3 regions of the Paenibacillus sp. EKM10P genome follow, and region 1 is predicted to be linked to each of the others. Evidence: riboswitches for the same ligand, from Rfam matches in the RefSeq annotation. Region 1 holds a riboswitch; each other region holds the start of a gene.
What was found. Region 1 has a riboswitch for cobalamin ahead of cobJ (precorrin-3B C(17)-methyltransferase). Riboswitches for the same ligand answer to the same signal wherever they lie in the genome.

Region 2: another riboswitch for cobalamin. It lies ahead of HFE01_RS11585 (ABC transporter substrate-binding protein); the one in region 1 lies ahead of cobJ (precorrin-3B C(17)-methyltransferase).
Region 3: another riboswitch for cobalamin. It lies ahead of HFE01_RS02280 (ABC transporter substrate-binding protein); the one in region 1 lies ahead of cobJ (precorrin-3B C(17)-methyltransferase).

What each region holds. Positions count from the first base shown of each region.
Region 1 covers NZ_JAALET010000003.1:253,663-261,234, forward strand. The annotation lists gene HFE01_RS10545 (cobalt-precorrin-5B (C(1))-methyltransferase) at 1-1,015, opposite strand, end outside; gene HFE01_RS10550 (precorrin-8X methylmutase) at 1,090-1,734, opposite strand; gene cobK (precorrin-6A reductase) at 1,900-2,679, opposite strand; gene HFE01_RS10560 (sirohydrochlorin chelatase) at 2,676-3,755, opposite strand; gene cobJ (precorrin-3B C(17)-methyltransferase) at 3,850-5,646, opposite strand; cobalamin riboswitch at 5,956-6,141, opposite strand; gene HFE01_RS10570 (LOG family protein) at 6,199-6,753, opposite strand; gene HFE01_RS10575 (uroporphyrinogen-III synthase) at 6,953-7,572, opposite strand, start outside.
Region 2 covers NZ_JAALET010000003.1:482,641-490,212, reverse strand. The annotation lists gene HFE01_RS11590 (nucleobase:cation symporter-2 family protein) at 1-1,258, shown strand, start outside; gene HFE01_RS27600 (hypothetical protein) at 1,511-1,642, shown strand; cobalamin riboswitch at 2,025-2,229, shown strand; gene HFE01_RS11585 (ABC transporter substrate-binding protein) at 2,446-4,029, shown strand; gene nikB (nickel ABC transporter permease) at 4,045-4,974, shown strand; gene nikC (nickel transporter permease) at 4,989-5,804, shown strand; gene HFE01_RS11570 (ATP-binding cassette domain-containing protein) at 5,804-6,727, shown strand; gene HFE01_RS11565 (ABC transporter ATP-binding protein) at 6,724-7,500, shown strand.
Region 3 covers NZ_JAALET010000001.1:509,985-517,556, reverse strand. The annotation lists gene cobS (adenosylcobinamide-GDP ribazoletransferase) at 1-551, opposite strand, end outside; gene cobU (bifunctional adenosylcobinamide kinase/adenosylcobinamide-phosphate guanylyltransferase) at 548-1,108, opposite strand; gene cobT (nicotinate-nucleotide--dimethylbenzimidazole phosphoribosyltransferase) at 1,105-2,175, opposite strand; gene HFE01_RS02290 (ABC transporter ATP-binding protein) at 2,216-3,052, opposite strand; gene HFE01_RS02285 (FecCD family ABC transporter permease) at 3,049-4,095, opposite strand; gene HFE01_RS02280 (ABC transporter substrate-binding protein) at 4,092-5,099, opposite strand; cobalamin riboswitch at 5,309-5,524, opposite strand; gene HFE01_RS02275 (histidine phosphatase family protein) at 5,620-6,372, opposite strand; gene cbiB (adenosylcobinamide-phosphate synthase CbiB) at 6,387-7,358, opposite strand; gene cobD (threonine-phosphate decarboxylase CobD) at 7,348-7,572, opposite strand, start outside.

The sequences.
Region 1 (7,572 bases):
TCAGCGCATTCGCTTCGGTCATCATATCCGCCACCTGCGTAGCTGTATTCGCCTCAGCTACTGCCGTTGCAAGCGACTCATCCACACCTGCCTCACGCGCAACCTGGGCCAAAAATCCAAAATCCACCGGAGCGCTCTTGGAGTGAACCATCATGACACCCTGAGCAACCTTCGACAGCTTGCCGGGCATACCGACGAGAATAATCTTCTTCATTCCCAATCGTTTGCCATGCTTGACTGCAAAGCCGACAAAGTCGCCCATCTGAATAAAGGCTTCTTCCGTCAGCTGATCGTACATTTGCATTGCATATTTTTCACTGCTGCCGCCTGTGGTCAGGACAATTTCCTCGCAGTTCATCGCTTGTGCAACCGATATAGCCTGCACCACGCTGGCTTTATAAGCAGACGTGGAGAACGGAACGACTACACCGCGTGTGCCCAGTATGGAAATACCGCCAAGAATGCCAAGTCGCCCGTTCAGCGTTTTCTTGGCGATTTCCTCGCCGTCCGGCACACTGATAACGACACGGACACCCTTGGCCGATCCGTGCTCCTCAAGCACACCAGATACGGCCTCCGTAATCATCCGGCGCGGCACCGGATTGATCGCGGCTTGCCCGACAGGCACAGGCAGACCGGGCTTCGTTACCCGCCCGACGCCGATGCCGCCGTCCAGCTCAACGCCCGGCTCCTCGCGCCAGCTAACAGAGGCGCTAATTCTTGCCTGATGCGTGGCATCCGGGTCATCGCCACCGTCCTTGATCGTCGTGCAGGAAGCTTCGTCCGCATCCAACACAGGCTCGATCAGTTCAAATGCATGATCGAAGCCCGCGGGCAGCGATATCACCGCTTCCTTCGGCGCTATGCCCGTAATGAGCAGTTGTACCGCTCCCTTGGCTACTGCAGCCGCACAGGCCCCCGTCGTAAAGCCTGACCGCATCGGCTTGTCCGGCGCGGGAGCTTCACCACTTTTCATCCGTTTGGGCCTGTCGGCGGACGCCGCTTCCTTTTCCATGCCAATTCCTCCTTAACCTCTTCTGCTGATCATGCTCTAATTCATTTCATGATACAGCAAACGGACAACCGCATCTAGCGGGCAGCCATTAAGGAGATTGCATTCAATGCTGCTACGACAATCGTGCTGCCGCCCTTGCGTCCAATATTCGTAATGAACGGAATATCCAGCTTGCGTAGCTCGTCCTTGGATTCTGCCGCCGATACAAAACCTACGGGCATACCAATCACTAGTCCAGGCTTAGCCGCTCCTTCTTTCACCAGACGAATCAACTCCAGCAACGCTGTCGGCGCATTACCAATCGCATAGATTCCACCTTCGCCCGCCTGAATCGCTTTGCGCATCGAAATAATGGCACGTGTCGTGTTCAGCCTTTTGGCTTCTTCCATCACGTCCGGGTCAGATATGTACACATGAACATCCCCGCCAAATTGACGGATGCGATCCTTGCTCAACCCCGCCTGAATCATCTGCACATCTGCCACCACCGGCTGTCCTGCGCGAATAGCTGCAATTCCGGCTTCAATGGCTTTTGGATGAAATACCATGCTGCGGCCCAACTCAAAATCAGCAGATGCATGAATGACACGCTGTACGACAGGATATTGTTCAGCTGTAAATGGATGCTCTCCCAATTCTTCTGTGATCATTGCGAAGCTTTTACCCTCAATCTCCTGCGGCTGTACCGTTAGCGGTTTAAAGTCTGTTTTAAAGTCCATGGTATCGACCCACTCCCTTATGGAAAATTAGTTTAGGAAAAATAACTGCTCGTGTATTAAAACAACAGATATTTCTATTAAAACACGCATTTTAAGATGACTATATTTTAGATACATGCCAGCAGTCGTTATGGATTAACTGAACCCGTAGGGACTTGAACCAACTCAAATGGAAATCTTCCCTGTTGCTGTGCGCAATGTATCAATTACTCCGTCGAAATGATCAAATACCGTACCAAACTCTACTTCCGGTCTGGAAATCAAAATGACGTGAATACCCAGATCCAGAGCAGATTGAACCTTCTCATCCACTGCTCCCGTGCGTCCGCTTTCCTTGGTGACCATCACGGTTGTACCAAAGTGCTTGTACAATGCTTCGTTCATCTCACGGGAAAAGGGCCCCTGCATGGCAATAATATTTTTTTGCTCCATCCCCAGTTCGCCGCATTTCTCCATATTGTCGAGGCGCGGCAACATACGTGCAACCAGACGAATCTCCGGGTCTCCGAGTAGATGCTTGGTGAATGTGCCGAGCGTCTTACTGCCCGTCGTAAGCATGACAGAGCCTTTGAGTTGCTTAGCAATTAATGCGGCCTCTTCATAAGAAGACACAATATGGAGCAATGGATGATTGTCATACACCAGTCCCGTCCGCTCGTAGCGAATATAAGGAACTCCAGACTCGCGAGCAGCTGTCATCGCATTCGCATGTGCTTCTTCTGCAAAAGGATGACTGGCATCAACAACGGCCTGTATCCCCTTCTCCCGAATCATTGCACCCATTTCATTGGCTGTCATTCGGCCTGTACGTACGTCCAGCCCTGCTTCGGACAAGCTGGCCGCCGCGCTTTCGGTTACGACCGAAGTTAATACGTTAAAGCCGGTGTCACGGATTTGCAGCGCCAATTCCCTTGCATCGCTCGTTCCGCATAGCATAAAAATCATGAGCCATTCACCTGCCCGGTTACGTTCACTACAGACGGCGCATGTGAATGATCGTGATCATGGTCATTATGGCTGTGAGCATGGACATGCGCATGATCGTGAGCGTGGCTGTGTGTATGGTGCTCGTGATGGTGATCATGCTCATGTGCATGATGGTGATGATGGTCATGATCATGGTCGTGATGGTGATCGTGGTCATGGTCATGGTCGTGATCATGGTCGTGGTGATGATGGTGATGCTCCTGCGCTTCCAGACGGAACTGGCAGTTATCGCAATTAGCCGTAACCTTGCCGAACAAGCCTTCGTTAGCTCGCTCCAGCACCAGCTCAACTAATTGAGGATGGAAGCCAAAATATCCGCCCATTTCCACTTGTAATGCAGGGTGAGCCTCGGCGAATTCCTGAGTCATTTCTCCAATGCGCTTAATCAGCACACCCGTGAATAGAAAATACGGAAGCACGATAATCTTTTTGGCCCCCAATCGTACACAACGCTCTAGGCCATCGGGAAAAGAAGGCTGCGTCACACCGATAAAGCTGCTTTCTACCCACGTATAAGAAAGCTTCTCCCACAGCATACGAGTGATTTTGAAAAAGTCACTGTTCGCATCAGGATCGCTACTTCCGCGTCCTAATACAAGTACCGCTGTTTCTTCGTCAGATACCTGGGCAGATGCCTCTACAGCGCTATTCATCCCTGCTGGAACTGCAACAGGGCGGGCCTCTTTCAAGCGGTTAAGCAGTATGCTAACGATTTTTTCGTGAACGCCAATCGGACGTCCGTATACAAATTCCACCTGCGGGTATTTTGCCTTTGCCCGGTCGATTGCCTTCGGAATATCAATTTTGGCATGCACTGCTGCGAACAAAATAATCGGAATAAAAACGACACGCGTCGCCCCTTTGTCCACACACGCCTGTACTCCTTCGGCAATACTTGGGCGTGCCAACTCCAGAAAACAGGTTTCTACACACGTACCTGGCGCCCGATCTGCCACCGCTTGCGCAAATTCCAGTAGTTCCTGATTACCCTCTGGGTCCCGACTTCCATGTCCAACCAACAATATTGCATCCACTGCTGTGTTTTCCTCCTCATTGATAGGGATAGCCTACATGACGCCCTATTTTATATATATGCTTGTATCCTGTTCATCAAGCCTACCAACCCACTTAATCACCACAAACCGCGTTCACTTCTACTGTTGCTGGTGCATCTTCATGTCGGAAACCCGCAACGATGCCTACACGTTTAAAGAATTTATGAAAACGCTCGTTCGGATGCCCTTTTTCCTTATATTCAGCAATAATGTTCTCCACGATATCCGTAATCTGATCACCCGGAATCCCTTCCGCTACGGGCTGAGCGGCATGAGCATTACGGCCAAATTTTTTGCCGCCGAGAAACAGATCGTATCCTCCCTTGCGATAGACGATGCCGATATCCTCCAGCACCGCTCCATAGCAAGCCATGCCGCATCCATTCAAAGCAATACTCGTTTCCTTGGGTGCCTGTAATCCGCCAAGTACAACCTGTAGATGCTCAGCCACAGGCACCGCATCATCTTTCTCCATATTGCAGAAGTCGCAGGCCTTCACCTTAAACACATCGCCGATCGGCATGACAATGAATCGTTCATCCCGAAGCCGTCCGACCAGTTCCTCGGGGTCTGCGCACGGCACGCGCAGCACGATCTGATGATCTGGCGTGTATTCCAGCTCGCCATCATCACCCGCTACCTCGGCAAGCAGTGCCATCTGCCGAGCAGTGAACTTCTTGTTTCCCACGCCAGGGGAAACCCCCACCTCAAACAGTGCAGGCTTGCCAAAGCCGCCTGACGCCTTCCCAGTCGTAGCCACCGTTGCCGTTCCGACGGCGCTCTGGGCGGTAGGCGCTTGCCCGCTCCAGCGAGCATTGGCTTCGCCCGGCAGCTTGCCGCCGACAGCTAGGCGGCTTAGTGCCTCTGCTGCCAGCGATGCTGGAGCCGCTCCGGTTGGCTTCGCGGGCGCAGCCTGCACGGTAGCCATCGCCTGCGGGCGTGCTTGCGTGGCAACCGCAGCGCTGCTCGCGGAAGGCTCGGGAGACGCAGTCAGAGCTCCACCTCCCTGCGGTGTATCCAGTGCGCGATCCTCTTGCGCGCCCAGCGACCACGGCTCCGCTTCCGTGCGAAGCCGCTGATGCGGTTTGAGCACTTGCTCGGTCGCGTCCAGCGTGTATTTACGCTGATAGCCGCGCGGAGTCACGATTAACCCGTCATACACTGTCGTCGAGGAATTGCCGATGATTACGGTCGTCAGCATCCCGATATCATGGTTCAGCATATCTTCCAGCGTCGTTACAATAACCTGCTGACGTTCACGATAAGCACTCTTCACCAGTCCAACTGGAGTTTGCGGATCACGGTAACGGAGCAAAATGGACTGCGTCTCCACAATCTGGCGGGTACGTCGACCACTGCGCGGGTTGTATAAGGCAATCACAAAATCAGCCGAAGCCGCAGCTTCTACACGCTTCACGATCGTTTCCCACGGGGTCAGATGATCACTCAGACTGATTGTGCAAGCATCATGCATAACCGGCGCTCCCAACAACGAAGCACAGGATTGAATAGCCGAGATCCCCGGCACAACTTCTACCTCAACCCCGTCCTCGCGACGCCAGCCTTTTTGCATCAGCACTTCGTACACCAGCCCTGCCATGCCATAGACCCCAGCATCTCCACTGGAAATGACGGCTACCTTCTTACCCATCTCTGCTTGGCGAACCGCCTCCTGCGCACGGCTCACTTCTTCTGTCATCCCTGTGCGTACAATCTCCTGTCCGTTCAACAACGGACGGATCAAATCAACGTAGGTATTGTAGCCGATAATGACCTCACTTTCGGCCAGCGCATCCAACGCCCGTTTTGTGATATGTTCCATATCTCCTGGTCCAAATCCAATCACCAGCAATTTTCCTAATGGGCTCATCGTGCTCCTCCTATCATCCTTTTCAGGGCAGCTATACTATCTATTTCAATAATTTGTGGCATCCTTTAACTCAAAAAACCCCCATCCTGCCCGGATGGGGTTCCTATGTACGTATCTCTCTTACCAGACGAAACAGCGTAAGAAGACAGTTCTTGTCTTCCTCCTATCTGCCGTTGTTTTCCATCTGTTTTGTTTACGCTTCAAACGCTGCTGAACGTTCATATCCACGCAAACCTGTAACCAACATGGAAAAAGCAACGTGTGCCTGATTTCCTGATTTCGTACACCCATCCTCTCCGCGAAGGTTAACGGTGCATACAGATCAAGGTAGGTCTCCTGGCTTGGCATCAACGGATTCTCTCGTCTTCCCCGTTTTGTACGAGTGACCATTTAAAAGAACCCTCTTCCTTACAGTGGCGGGACCGCTCGGGACTTGCACCCGATTCCCTGTTACCCTTTGCTCAACCGCAAAGGCACCTTGTCTGTCCGCTATTTGATTATGGGTCTTATCATAACCTTGCCTCAATCAGTTGTGCAAGCACGAAAAAAGCTTTATTTCAAGTTCTCTGCTTTATTTTTCAACATATGCAGCAGTTCATCCGGGTCCGCAGATATACTCAGTAGCGCTGGATGATCAGCTCCGGTAAACCCTTCCTGCACGCTATGACGTACCATTTCTACCAACGGGTCAAAATATCCATTCACATTCAGCAGCCCAATGGGCTTGCGATGTATACCGATTTGCGCCCAGCACAATACCTCGAACAGCTCCTCAAAGGTTCCCAAGCCTCCCGGAAGGGCTATAAACGCATCGGCCATCTCGCTCATCGCCGCTTTACGTTCATGCATGCTTGCTACCTCAATAAACTCGGTAACTCCCCGATGAATGATCTCTGCATCGAATAACAGGGTGGGCATAATGCCGGTGACCTGACCGTCACCCGCCAACAGTCCATCCGCCACCTTACCCATCAGCCCTCTGCTGGAGCCACCATAAATTAAACGGATATGCTGGCGAGCCATAGCTTCACCCAGCTTGCCTGCCGCCTCAACATATACCGATGAATGTCCAGGTCTGGACCCTGCAAATACACAAATAGAATTCATAAATGTCTCAGCTCCTGTCCTCAATATCATGCATCGAAACTTATTCATTATATTAGATAAATATTTTCGCTATAACAAAAAACTTTGCGATGCATGTCCAACAAAAAAAGATAAAGACCTCGTAGGCCCTTATCTCTATTTTACTCTGTATTAGTAAATATAAGTTCATTTTTAGCTTACTGCATTTATCAGTTCTAGCTCATTTCAAATGACCGTTCACGCTCTTCAGACCACAGCCATGCACCGAATCGCTATGTTCGAAATATTTGCCCAGTTCTACCATCATCGCACCCATGCGCTCTTCAGTTGGAAATACGACTCGTTCAATCCCTTCTTCCAAAATGGATTGTGCAGTCACCTTGCCTACCGATACAGCAATGACATCTTCACGAAAAGCTTCCAGTAAATCCTCCATTCGATTTTGCTTTCTGGCATATTGGGCCAAAAATCGAATTTGTGGACCACTCGTGAACGTAACGGCATCAATCGTACGGTTTATAACATCATCTAGTAGCGCCTGCAATTTTGCTTCTTCAGGTGGGATATGCTTATAAGGAAGTACTTGGCGGGTCACTACGCCTTGCTCATCCAGCCACTCTACCAACCGGGGGGCCGGGTCTCCATGCAGTTGCAACAGTACTTCCTTCCCCTTCAGATCATATGGGGCAAAAGCCCGTGTCAATCCGATCAAACTTCCGTCCTCGTCCCGTACTGCTGGCGTAAAGCCACGCTTTTTGAGTCCATTGACCGTCTTGTAGCCCCGTGCTGCAATGTTGGAGGATTGCAGCAACTCTATAATCTGCTCGGCCACGCCCATAT
Region 2 (7,572 bases), 230 kb from region 1:
GATGTACGCCGGAGCCATTGCTGTCCCTCTAATTGTAGGGGGAGCGCTGCACCTGACGCCAGCCCAGATGGCTTATCTAGTGGCTGCTGATCTATTCACTTGCGGGATTGCTACATTATTACAGATTATGGGCACACGTTTTTTCGGAAGTAGACTGCCTGTCATTTTGGGCTGTACGTTTACGGCAGTAGGACCCATTATCGCAATTGCTTCGACATCAAATCTGGCGACAGCGTACGGTGCCATCATTTTGTCCGGTATATTTGTGGTGCTTGCGGCACCGTTGTATGGCAAACTGTTACGCTTTTTCCCAACAGTGGTTACCGGCTCGGTCGTTACGATTATCGGTCTATCCCTTATTCCGGTGGCGATGAACAATGTAGCGGGTGGTCAGGGCAGCGCGGATTTTGGACAGCCGCGTAATTTGCTGCTGGCGCTGGTTACACTACTGGTTATTCTGCTTGTCAATCGAGTAGCCAAGGGCTTTTTACGCTCGATTTCCGTTCTTATTGGTCTGTTCGCAGGTACTGTAGTCGCCTATGCGATGGGAATGGTGCATTTTGCTCCCGTAGCGGATGCTTCGTGGGTGAGTATTGCGCAGCCGTTTTATTTTGGTAAGCCGGAGTTTAGCATTATGGCAGTATGTACGATGATTATCGTCAATATTGTGAGCATGGTCGAGTCTACAGGGGTTTATCTAGCAGTAGGTAAAGCGATTGATCAGAAAGTGGAGCAAAAGCAAATCGTCAATGGACTTCGTTCGGAAGGACTTGCAATTATGTTGGGCGGTATTTTTAATGCGTTCCCTTACACGGCCTTCTCCCAAAATGTGGGTTTAATCTCGCTGACTCGCGTCAAATCCCGTAACGTTATTTTTGCTGCGGGCGGCATCATGGTCGTCCTCGGTTTGCTGCCTAAGCTGGCTGCCTTGACGACAGTGATTCCTAACGCTGTGCTGGGCGGGGCGATGATCGTCATGTTTGGCTCGGTTGCTGCATCAGGCATGTCTATTTTGTCAGAAGTGGATCTGCGGAAAGAAAGCAATCTGCTGATTGCAGCATGTAGTATTGCCGTGGGCCTAGGCTCAGCTGTTCTGCCGCAAATGTTCGACCAACTGCCGAGCTTTGCCAAAATGCTGCTGCAAAACGGCATCGTATCTGGCTCGATTACGGCAATTGTCTTGAACATTGTTTTGGCAAGAAAACAGGGTGAATCGGTCAAAGGCGTTAATGTCTCAGAAGTTCCACAGAAGGTTTGATGAATAGGAAATAAACAAAAACAGCCGGAGAGAGGGCGTTGCCTCTTTTCCGGCTGTTTCGCATGGGGTTATCCAGAACTAGTTATTTATTAAGCAGCATGAAATTATTGATAATACCCTCTTTCTGTATGAAGATCGGGGTTTGGATTTTCGAGTGGTAGGAAGAGGCATGGTATAATCTACCTTAAGGACTTTGGATAGTGGTGGATGTTTTCGGATCACGGCGCAGCTTCCCGAAAGGGGGTGAAGCCGATGGTCAACCTTGTGTCGTGCTATGATGTGCTGCGTTGGATGGTTACGTTACTAAGCCTGGTGTTTAGTATTCGTAAACTTTATCGCTGGCTGCGTCGGAAATTTCGGAACAAGCGAAAACCCACCGCGTAATTAGGTTGGCCCCTAACGGTGGGTTTCGTTCGCATTAACATTCAGTTATGCAGCGCGCCGTGGTGGTGATCCACAGCCTTTCAAGTCCTAAGAGTCTTTGCCGTTGGAGCGGCGAAGGCTCTTTTTAGTATACGGATACGGTGGTTATCTCTATACCTAATTTTAACACGTGAATTGCGTGCACGCAACGTTAAGACATACCTTCAATTGCGCGCAAGCAATGAATAGCCTTGGTCTTGATTCACACTATATTATTCAAATTTAAATTATTACGCAACATTTGTTGACAAGCCAGTAGCAACAAAATAAGATAATCCTAAATCGTAATAAAAAGGAATAAAGAAAGAAAACAGGTGTGAGCCGGACAACTCTATATACGAAGTTTCGTAGAGACGATGTAGATAGTTGTTGAGCGTGTTCACTTAAAAGGGAAGTTCGGTAGATTCCGACACGGACCCGCCACTGTATACAGGCATCAGCAGGGTAATGCTGGAGCTTTCAGAACAAGCCACTGGAACTGTGAGGAACCGGGAAGGCCTGAAAGATACGCTTGGAGTCAGGAGACCTGCCTGTTTTGACATCACTGTCAGACCCACGGGATGCTGGGGAGGTGGTTAGGCGTGCTGCATACGGAATGTCTGAAACCGATCTGATCCCTTCTATGTTTTTGGAGCTGGCTTTGAGGTGAGTTTTGACATTTTATAATGAAAGCATTTCTGACTGCTGATCAAGTGGTTGGGAATGCTTTTTCGCGTTTTGCGTTAGGTTTATACGATTTTACAAGATAGAGGGGGAAATGTGGGATGATAGGCAATCGTAATAGGCGTTCATGGTTCATATGTACAGGATTGCTGCTGCTGATGGCAGTTATGACTCTTTCGGGATGTGGCGCAGCCACAAAGACGGAGGATAGCTCGGGCAAGGGTGAGAACACGTCTGCACAACAGACTCAAGCAGATAAAAAGCTAGTGATGGCGTATACGTGGAAACCATCCGGCGTCGATCCGCATGGAGACAATAGCTGGGATGTGATGCGTTCCGGTGCCGGTGAGACACTCATTCGTTTGAATGAAAAGCTGGAGCCTGTGGCTTGGCTAGCCAAGGAGTGGAAACATGATAGTCCTAATGTGTGGTCGTTCAGCGTGCAGGATAAGGTCACGTTTCATAATGGAAAGAGCATGGATGCAGTAAGTGTAAAAGCATCTTTGCTGCGCTCAATCGAAAAAAGCCATCTGGCGAAGGATTTACTGGATGTGAAGTCCATTGATGTAACTGGTCCGCTGACGCTGAAAATTACGACAAACCAGCCGAATGCAGCGCTGGCATCCAATCTGGCTGATCCGTCAACGATCGTGATGGATGTGGCATCCATGAAAGATGAGCAGAGCTACCCTGCAATGACAGGTGCTTTTAAAATCAAAGCCTTCAACAAGGATCAATCCTTGGTCGTCGAGCGTTATGACGGATACTGGGGCGAAAAGGCGCGCTTGGCCGAAGCGACGATGAAATTCATTACGGACGGTAATTCGCGCCTGATGGCGTTGCAATCTGGTGAGGTGGATGTAGCCACGGATATTCCGGTAGATAACGCAGAGGTATTAAAAAAGAACGACAAGCTACAAGTGCTGTCGGCTCCATCCTTGCGCACCCATATGATTGTGTACAACATGGAATCACCTGTGTTCAAGGATGCAACCAACCGTAAGGTGGTGGACAGTCTGATTCCGCGCGCATCCATTGTGAGCGCCGTCATGAGGGGATTTGGTACGGAAGCAAGCAGCCCGTTTCCGGGCATTCTTCCCTTCGGTAAGACTGAGCGTAAAGCATTGGACGGAACGGCGGAGCAGTTGTTGACGAAGGATGGCTGGCAGAAGGATGCCCAAGGTACGTGGACCAAGCAGGGCAAGCCATTCGAGGTTACGCTGCTGACCTTCCCACAGCGTCCGGAGCTGTCCGTCATGGCTGAGGTGATTCAGAGCCAATTGCTAAATGAGGGAATCCAGGTCAAGATTCGCAAGGTGGAAAATATCGATGAGGCGTTGACCAAAAACGATTGGGATTTTGCTATGTACAGCATGCTCACGGCCCATACAGGGGAGCCGCAGTATTTTATGGACATGTTCTACTCCTCTACAAGTGAAGCCAATGTAAGCCGTTATGCTTCCAAACCGCTGGAGAATATTCTTCACAGCCTGAAGTTGGCGAAGGATACCGCACAGCGTAATGCGGTAACACTGCAAGCGCTGGATATCATCAATACAGATTTACCGCAGTCGTTCATTGTGCACCCTGACAATGTGTTTGGTGCGAAAAAAGGAGTAAAGGGCTTTACACCTCATCCGATCGAGTATTACTACATTACAGCGCAATCTGATATTGCGGAATAACGAGCAACGTATCCTATGATTCGTTTTATATTGGAACGTGTGGCGCAGCTGCCCATCATTGTATTCGTTGTATCTACGCTGACTTTTGTACTGATGAGGCTGGCTCCTGGTGACCCTGCTCTCATTTTGCTCACCGCGCATAATGTTCCTGCTTCTGGGGAGGCGCTAACCGCGCTGCGAAACGAACTGGGCTTGAATGAGCCGCTTCATATTCAATATGTGAACTGGCTGAGGGATGTGTTCACAGGACATTGGGGAACCTCGTATGTGTCCAAGGAGTCAGTGCTAAACGAACTATGGAGCAGACTGCCCGCTACGGTGGAGCTAGCTTTGGCGGGCTTTGCCGTCATGACGGTGCTTACGCTTGGGATGGGACTGGCTGCCTCGCTAAAAGTCAGCGGTCCACTAGATCGTCTGGGCAGGCTGTTCGCTTTGCTGGGATCGTCAATTCCTTCTTTTTGGCTTGGGTTTCTGCTGATCTATCTATTTTCCGTTCGCTTGGGCTGGCTCCCATCCATGGGAAGGGAGGACTGGACACATTTAGTACTCCCAGCGCTGACGCTTGGTGCAGGATTGGGAACGGTGCAAGCCCGTGTATTGCGTGCTCAGATGCTGGAGCTGAGTGACCGGAATTTTGTGAAGGCAGCGAGAGCTCGCGGTTTTTCACGTATGCATATTCTCTTTTTTGAGATATTTAAACATGCCGTTCTGCCTATGATCACGCTATTAGGTACGAATCTATCATTTATGCTGGCAGGTAACGTCATCGTAGAAACCATTTTTTCATGGCCAGGGTTAGGAAAGTATTTTATAGATGCAATTACGCAGCGGGATTACCCGGTGATTCAGGGATATGTTATGTTTGCCGCGTTTTTAATTGTAGGTGTTCAGTGTTTGGTGGATGTGGTCCAGACGGTGATAGATCCAAGGCTGCGTTTGCGTTAAGGGGGAAGCTGAAAATGAAAAAGATACGGCTTTCCTTTAGAGGAAGCTTGCTGGCAGGGGGCGCACTATTTGGCCTGATCGTGCTGCTTGGGTTGCTGGCTCCCTGGGCCGCTCCGCATGATCCTCTGCATGTGGACCTTCTGAACCGTTTGGCACCACCCAGCCGTAAATATCCTTTCGGTACGGATCATCTGGGTCGGGATGTGCTGTCACGGCTCATTTATGGAATTCGGACAAGCGTATTAATCGCTTGTGCGATTACGGTAGCTACGCTGTGTATTAGTCTGCCCACAGGCTTGCTCATTGGTTATGTGCGAGGACGTGTGGATCAGCTGATTATGCGGGGAATCGACGGCGTACTGGCTTTTCCCGATATTATTTTAACGGTGGCGATTGTGGGTATTTTGGGGCCGGGTTTCGTCAACATGACCTTAGCGATTATTGCGGTACGGTGGGCGGGCTATGTCCGCTATATCCGCAGTTTGGTTCAAAAAGCCTGCCAGGAGGACTATGTACGGTATGCCCGTTTGTCCGGCAATTCACACATGCGCATACTAAGGCGTTATGTATTGCCACAAGTATGGCCGCAATTATTGGTATATGCGGTATGGGATATCGGACACGTGGTGTTAATGATCGCTGGACTCTCCTTTCTTGGACTGGGTGTACAGCCGCCCAAGCCAGAGTGGGGCGTGATGCTGCATGATGCAACCTCGTATTTTCAGGTGGCTCCGCATGTTATGATCTTTCCGGGTTTGGCGATTATGCTGTTTGTGCTTGCCTGCCAGCTTCTGGGTGATCATTTTTCAGAAAAGGGGGCGGCGAAATAGTGGGAAAACGACCAGTCATAGGGTGGAAGGATACGATAGAGCGAGCTTACGTACAAAAACCGTTGTTACACGTGGAACATTTGGAGATTAGTCGTACAGGTGCAGGAGCAAGCGGAAGCGGGAACGGGAGCAATCCGCTACTGCGAGATGTGAACTTTTCCGTCTACCCAGGGGAAATTGTGGCTCTGACTGGACCAAGTGGATGTGGCAAGAGCCTGACCGCACACGCAATCGCGGGTATGCTGGACCCAGATGTTGGTGTTACGCAAGGGTGCATCTACTATAACGGGGAAGACATTATCCCGTTCCATGAACAGCGCTGGCAAAGACTGCGCCGTGAGGATATTGCCCTGCTCATTCAACAATCGCTGAGCGGGCTGAACCCGATCCGTACCGTCCGCGCCCAGCTGACGGATACGCTTAGACTGCACAGGCGGCGCCAAATGCACGCCCAGAAGGAGCAGGGCCAGGCTGATCTTGCCCCGTCCCACACTGCATCACAGCAGACCCATCGACGACAGGGCGTAATGTCACGGATGCGACAGATGCTGAACCGTGCCACGGAGCTGGCTGGAGGCCGCACTACTCCAGGGCAGGAAGCTTATTTGTGTTCTCTGCTCCGCAAGGTCGGTTTTGCCGATCCTGAGTATATTCTGTCATCATATCCTTTTGAACTAAGCGGAGGTATGTGCCAAAGGGTGCTGCTGGCTGCAATGTTAAGCTCCGGCCCGCGCCTCTTTATTGCCGACGAGCCCACTACAGCGCTGGATGTGATCAACCGCGACAAGGTTCTGTCATTGCTTTTACAGTTGAGAGAGGATTTCGAGCTCACTATTTTGTTAATTTCACATGATCGTCAGGGTATGAGTCGCGTAGCAGATCGAGTATTGGAGATGACCCCGGAAGGGAGGATGCAACCGTGATATTGGAATTGAAGAACGTCACCAAAGCTTATCCTGTCCGCAGACGGAGAAAAGGCTGGTTCAATACGAAACACAGTGAGCAGGCTATAAAGAAAGTGAGCTTGGAATTACGACAGGGAGAATGCCTTGGACTGGTTGGAGAAAGCGGAAGTGGCAAAAGCACGCTGGCACAGTGTATCCTGGGGCTAGAGTCGTTGACCTCGGGGGAAATCTGGCTGAATCAGCAGCCCATACATACCGGAAGGATGAAAGATATTCATCTGTACAAACGAATTCAGTTAGTCACGCAGGACTCGGCCTCCTCACTGCATCCCCGTATGACCATTCGAGATATTCTGATGGAGCCGATCCGGAACTATTTTCCTGAGCGAAAAGTAAGGGCACTGGATATCTGCCTTTCCTTACTGGAATCGGTAGGGTTGGAGGCTGACAGTCTGAAAAAATACCCTGCGCAGCTAAGCGGTGGACAAAAACAGCGGGTGTGCATTGCTCGGGCGTTGGCCGTTGAACCAGAAATCATCCTGTTCGATGAATCCGTCGCCAATCTGGATACGACAACCCAGTCCTCCGTGCTGAACATGCTCAAAAGAATGCAGCTCGAACGTCAGTTGTCCTATCTTTTCATCACCCATGATCTTCAATCCACCCGTACGTTCTGTGATCGTGTTGCCGTCATGGTTCAGGGAGAGATCGTGGAAATATTCGAGGATTGGGATGAAGAGCTAGTGAAGCATGAATACACGCGTACTCTATTTCAAACGTTGGCGGATTAATCCATAAATTTAATATTATACAAATTCAAAATAAATAAGAGCTTTGCTTGTCGAATATTGTTGACAAAATAT
Region 3 (7,572 bases), on a different contig from region 1:
GCCAGTCTGGTACGTCCACCACTCATATCAGCAAAACGCGCAGCCAGTCCATCATCGTTACGGGCTTTAGGCCAGCGCTTCATTGCATGTACCATAAACCAGCGGCTCCAAACCATCGGAAGCAACAACAAGCCAGACACATTTTGTTCAACCAGCACGGTATACAGCAAAGCAGCCTTGAGCATGAGTAGCAGCACACAAGCAATAACCCCCATTGCTCCTACACGGCTATCTTTCATAATCTCCAGCATCCGTTCACGGGACCGGTAGCTGAATAAGGCATCCGCAGCATCCATCCACCCGTCCAGATGCAGTCCGCCCGTCAACCAGACCCAGACTGCAAGGGTAAGAATCGCACACGGCAGCGGTGGCAGCACCATAGCCGTAAGCGCCGCAATGCCCCAGACGATAATACCAATAATCACTCCAACCAGCGGATAATAGCTTGCACTGCGTTTCAGCAGCTCCGGGGAAAAATCCAGCTCCGCCTTGACCGGTAGACGGGTTAAAAATTGAAAAGCCGCAGCAACAGCCTGACGTTCGCGGCTCATAGCTTATATTCCAACTGTTTAAGTTCTACGGGAATGCCCGCCGTCACTAAAAAAACTTCGTCACAAACACGGGCTATCCGCTGATTCATAATCCCGCTCAAATCCCGGTACAGCCTTCCAAGCGGATATTCTGGTACAATACCGTCACCGACCTCGTTGGTTACGATGACGAGCGATCCCGGATACTGCTCCACAGCTGCCGCCAGTTCATCCATGGCGGCTCTGGCCGCAGCTTCGCCGTCCTCACCTGCGGCCAGCAGCACGTTCGACAGCCACAGGGTCAGGCAGTCGACCAGCACCATAGGCGCAGGCTGCGACGCTTGATCGTCGCCAAGCCGCCGCAGCAGCTCCGGCAGCGCCTGCGCTTCCTCCAGCGTCTGCCAGTCATACCCGGCAGAATCGCGCTGGAGCCGATGAAGAGCGATGCGCTCCTTCATCTCCACGTCATAGGCTTGGGCCGTTGCAATATAGCAGGCGCGCGGAGCGCGCGCCATGCATAATCGCTCGGCAAAGCCGCTTTTTCCGCTGCGTGCCCCGCCGGTCACGAGCGCCTTCATCGCTGCGCGGCTCCCTGACCGTCCGATACGCCTGCATCGGCAAAGGTCGCCATTTCGCGCATAATGCGGCACGCCGCATCAATCAGGTGCAAGCTCAGCGCACCGCCCGTGCCCTCACCGAGCCGCATGTCCAGATGGAGCATGGGCTCCAGCTTAAGCTGGCGGAGCACCGCCGCGTGTCCACGCTCGTCCGAGGCGTGCGAAGCAAGCATGTACGCCGCGCTCGCAGGCGCAAGCGCGCGTGCAGCAAGGGCTGCCGCGCCGGAAATAAAGCCGTCCAGCACCACTGGACAGCGATGCGCGGCTGCGCCGAGGATGACGCCTGCCAGAGCGGCAATCTCCAGACCGCCGACCTTGGTCAGCACGTCCAGTGCGTCATTGGCATCCGGCTGATTCACATCCAATGCGCGGCAGACAACGGCTATTTTATGGGTAAGCCCCGCCACATCTACCCCTGTTCCCCGGCCCACGATCACTTCCGGATCAAGTCCGGTGAGCGCACATACAACCGCAGCGCTGGCTGTCGTATTCCCGATGCCCAGCTCTCCGGTAACAAATAGACGTGTGCCACCTTTAACCGCTTCTGCTACGGCTTCAGCTCCGGCCAAAACCGCTTGTTCCGCTTCCGTACGCAGCATGGCTGGCCCTTTAGCCATATTCGAAGTGCCCATACGCACCTTACGATTCACCAAATCCGGGTGAGCAACGTCCGCATTCACGCCAACATCTATTACCTGGACATCAGCGCCTGCATGACGTGCCAGCACATTAATTGCTGCGCCGCCTGACAGCATGTTATACAGCATTTGCTGCGTAACCTCAGCTGGAAAGGCGCTAACTCCCTCTTCACACACCCCATGATCCGCAGCCATGACCATCACCGTTTTATGATCAAATTCAGGCTTGTCCACGCCAGTAATTCCTGCTAGCTGGATGGCCAAACTCTCCAGTTTTCCAAGACTTCCAGGTGGCTTTGTTAATTGGTCCAAATGTGCTGACGCTGCCGAAGCCGCCACTCCATCCGGCTGGGCTATGCTATCGATCAGCTGACGCAGCTTGTCGTTCATACCTTCCACTCCCTGCTCTTTTTAGTATGTTCCCAATCTCCTATTGGTCTGCTGTAGACGCAGAGCTTCTGCGCAGCAAGAGTTGCGGTACGCCGCTATCGGGATGCGGAAGCATCGCAGGCTCCACACCATATACACGCCGAATCCGGTCCTCTGTTAGCAAATCCGATGAACTACCCAATCCTTCAACCATTCCATCCTTAAGTACAAGCAAACTATCGCAAAATTGTGCCGCCAAATTAAGATCATGCAGGACAGCAATGATCGTCACGCCCGTTTCTTGGCGCCATTCTGCCAGCAATTCCATAAATTCAAGCTGATAGCGCAAATCCAAATAGGTCGTGGGTTCATCCAGCAGCAATATTTGTGGCTCCTGCGCCATCACTTTCGCCAAAGCTACACGCTGTCGCTGTCCCCCACTCAAGCGATCCAATGTTCTGTCAGCTAGTGAAGTTAGACTCAATCGCGCTAGGACCCGATCCGTAATCGCCTCCACATCAACTCCCTTTTCCCTGCCTAGCCAGTCCTGATGAGGGAACCGTCCCATTTCTATAACTTCCCTGACCGTGTATCTTACTGGAGGAATCCCCTCCTGTTGGAGTACAGCTACAAGTCGGGAAAGCTCTTTTCTGCTGTAGCTATCGATCTTTTTACCATAGATATGAACACTTCCAGAGGTCGGCTGGTCTACACCAGAAAGCAGATGCAGCAACGTGGATTTACCACTCCCATTCGGACCAATGATCCCCCACCAAGCTCCTTCGTCTACGTTCCAGCTAACATTCTTTAGCACATGGAAATCCCCATAAGCACGGCTCAGGCCCGCTACCTCTAATGCTCGAGCACGCACCTTTAGTAATTCACTTGGTTCGGTCACAGCAGATCCCCCCTGCGCAGCTTCTTGTTCCGGTACAGGAGATATGCGAAGAACGGTGCTCCCACAAAGGCTGTCATCACGCCCAAAGGAATTTCCGTCGGGGCTAACAGCGTACGAGCTGCCGTATCTGCCCAAGCCATAAAAATAGCTCCACCCAGTGCAGACAACGGAACGATCATCCGGTAATCAGGACCTGTCACCAGACGAATGATATGTGGTACAACGAGTCCGACAAAGCCAATGACTCCGCATACTGAGACAGCGGCAGCTGTCAGCAAGGTAGATATGATCAGGACAGATAGCTTCGTCGCATCTACATGAACCCCCATATGAGCCGCTTGACGTTCACCCAAAGCCAGAATATTCAGCACCCGTGCCCGGTTCCATAGAAACACCAACCCAACGATCACGTAAGGTAAAAGAATTCCCGTATATGACCAACCTCGCAGACTAAGACTTCCCAACGTCCAGTACAATATTTCATTGACTGTTTCCTTCGACATGGCTGTCAGAAAAGAAACAATGGCTCCCCCAAAAAATTGCATCACCACACCTGATAAAATGAGGCTTTGGGTCGGAATTTTCCCACCTTCACGCGCCAACGTCAACACCATCCACAGCGTCAGCATGCCGGTTATAAATGCGACTAGCGGAAGGGTCCATATACCCACAAATGAAAATTGAAGCCCCCAATAAATCAGCACTGCCGCTCCTACCGAAGCTCCCGAAGACACTCCCAGTGTATACGGATCAGCCAAAGGATTACGCAGCACACCCTGAAATCCGGCTCCCGCCAGCGCCAGCGCTGCTCCAACCAACATTCCCAGTAACACCCGTGGCAGTCTCACCTTCAAAATAATCTGCTCTGCAGATGTATTCCAATCCGGTGTAAACGTATCACCTAACCACGGTAGGTGGTTGATCAAAATACCTGTGATCTGGCTGACCGGAAGACTGACCGAGCTGATGCCAAGACAGAGCAGCAGCGTCAGCAGCAGCAAGACAAGACCAGTCCCCCCAAAACCGATCAGTCTACGGTTCATTTGAAAATTTCAGGGTACACGCCCTTGGCTACTTCCTTGAGTCCTTCTGTTACGCGTGGACCTGGACGGCTAATCAAATTATCATCCACGGCAAATACACGATTGTTACGAACAGCCGATATTTGATCCCATCCACTACGAGCTTTTATGATATCGCCGAGGGACTGGCCTGTTTTGTCATCCTTCACACTTTTGCTGTATAAAATCACGTCAGGGTTGGCAGCTATAATATTTTCCTCACTGATTTGGTACCAGCCCTTCTGCGTGGCACCCACGTTTTCGCCGCCCGCCAATGTGATCAGTTCGTCCATAAACTCGCCTTTACCCACTGTCCAGCCTGGTGAAAATTCGACGTATACCCGTAGCTTCTGCCCTTTGCCGATATTTTTAACTCCTTCTTTCACTTCCGCTACATCTGCTCTCATCTTGTCGGTCACCGCTCTCGCTTCTTTCTGATGATCGGTGATTTTCCCATACAATTCGATGTTAGCTATGACATCTTCAACGGTCTTCGGTTCCGTTTTAAAAATCATAATTCCCATGTCACGCAGCTTAGTCGTAGCCTGTTCACTAAGTGAAATTCCTGCAAAAACGACATCAGGGTTCGCAGCAATGATCGCCTCTTCGTTCGGTTTCATAATACCGCCCACTTTAGGCTTTTTCGTAGCTGCCTCCGGGTAATCAGAGTAGTCGGATACACCAACAATTTCCTTATCCAATCCGATAGCGAACAACGCCTCGGTTTCTGCCGGGGAGACGGAAACGATCTTGTCCGGTGCCTTTTTAAATGTAAATTCCTGTCCTGTTGCATCCTTAACCGTTAGCGGGTAAACCGTTTTGCCCGGAGGCTCTTGTGCGGTCACGGTCTGTCCCGGCTGCTGTGAAGAAGCTTGGCCCTCTTTATTTTCTACATTTTTTCCATTCGCGCCACATGCACTCAGCACAACTGCCAATATCAGCGCCAATAGACCTGTTGTCCATACCTTTATTTTTTTGCCTGCCATGATTTGCACCCCTTCATACAAAAATCGTTAAGAGCGTTACTTGAACATCATCCGATATTTTCCTCATTCCAGCCTTCTTTTCCTATCAAAAACCCCCGCATCCTCATATCAGGATACAGGGGTCACGTTAGCACAGATCGTGCGCAGGCGGGCAGCTTCTTTCCGCATGGACAGTCACTGCGAACACGTCATCCTTTCCTCGAAGGATTATGGTGACAGGCGGACGGGCAGGTATCCTGACTTATGGAAGAGGCATGCCCTGATATTCTTTCACATGCTTGGCGGCACATGTAACAGGGCTAATGAGCATGTTTCCATTTACAGTGGCGGGACCGCGTCGGACTCACACCGACTTCCCTTTTAACAGCGCAATGAAGAAAAGCAAGTTCCCTCACACGGCGCCGACCTCGTCTGCTGGATATTTGATGTAGTGTAGTCAAGCCGTTCTTTTACTTGATGATTATAGGTTAAAAAGAGTTAGCTTACAACCCAAACAGCTGCTTGATTCGCCACAACTACCCTAGTGAAAAAGCAATTTTGCTATACAATTGTGCAGTCCTGCCAGCCTTAACTGAAGCCTAATCGCTTCTCCCGGTTTTGGATTCAGACTCCAAAAATCATGACCTGGTATCAGCATACAAACCAATTGGCGAATTACTCCACCATGCGTGACAACCAAAACAGAGGGCGGTGCAGCATTCGACTCTATTGGCTGAACCTTCAAAGCAATGCGCCACGCAAACAGAGAGTCAAGGAATTCACGCAGACGATTCACAAAATGGACCCAAGACTCTCCTCCAGGCGGGGTGATTCGTTGCGGCTCATCAATCCAAGCGCGATACAACGCCACATCCTTAAGCATGTCATACGTTTTTCCATCCCACTCGCCAAAGTGAAGTTCTCGCAGACGTGGTTCCATCATGGGAGGCATAGCAGATAGGGAACGTTCAGTCGTCAATGCTGACTCCGGCAAAATGATCTGCAAGGTCTGGCGACATCGCATCAAGTCACTGCAATAGATTTGAGCAAAGGACTGGCCCTGCAATTTTTCCCGCAAAGGCTTTAATTCCTGCTCTGCTCCAGACAGCAAACTCAAATCGGCATGTCCCAGATATCGACGTTCCTTATTCCATGAGGTTGTGCCATGACGAACTAGCACGAGCTCCATGTCCCACTGCAGATCTTCTTTAGCATCATTCGGCTCACTATCCTGTTGTGGGTTCGGACTTAGTGCACATTCTCGCACTCTTTTCCCTTCTGTATTTTGTTTCAAAATAATGTCACTCCTCACCGCATCCATCCCAAGGCAAAACACCCCGCAGCTCCCAACAAACACAACCCTACAAACATAGTGGATACGGCGAACATCAGCCGGATGGTATGCCGGATATCCTTCGACTCCAGTGGTCGTATCTCTTCGCCCATATATGCCCGAAAGGAGCGTACGCCGTGATACACGTTGTAGCCACCGAGACGAATCCCCAAGGCACCTGCCACTGCTGATTCGGGGAAGCCGCTGTTCGGGCTTGGGTGCAGACGGGCATCCCGCTTGACTGTGCGCCAGCTTCTTGCAGCATCCAGCCGATACAACCACGCCGCTATCACAAGCATAACTGCTGTCAGGCGAGCCGGAATGTAGTTAGCTACATCGTCCAGACGTGCCGAGGCCCAGCCTAAATGCAGGTACTTTTCATTTTTGTAGCCAACCATTGAGTCGAGCGTATTTACGGCACGATATGCCAGTGCCAAGGGGGCTCCCCCGATCAGGGCATAAAAAAGCGGGGAAATAATGGCGTCCACGATATTTTCAGCGACTGTTTCGACGGTACCGCGTACAATTTCAGGCTCGTCAAGCTGCTGCGTATCCCTCCCGACAATCATGCCTAGCTCCCGACGTGCCACAGTCAGGTCATTCGCCTGCAACGCTCGGTATACGGCCATCCCTGCGTCCTTTAGTCCTTTGGAAGCAATTGTGGTTGCAACCAGAACAATTTCTACGACGACAGACAACCATGGGTGAATCCAGGCAAGCACACACAATAGCCCCCAAGCAAGCCCAAAGGAGCCTCCTGCCACAATGAGTGGAAGCAGTATACCCGCACGTTTCAATCCCCGGTCACTGCGGACCTTACGACGAATCGCTTTTTCCAATGCTGAAATGGCATGTCCCATCCCGATGACTGGATGTGGCAACCATCTCGGATCGCCGATTAGCCTGTCCAGCAAATAGGCTGCCATGATAACCAAGCTAACGATCACGCCGCTCCTCCTCCAACACTTCACTGAGTGCAGACAGCAGCATATTATTGGCTTCGGCGTCCTTGACTGCAATTCGAAAATGGCTCGCCGACAGCCCCGGATACATGGCACAGCTACGTATAAGAATCCCACGTTGTCCAAGCGCCTGCTGAATAGCCGATGAACTCCACGTTCCCGGCGCCCTTGCTAGCACGTAATTGGCTTCGCCGGGAAC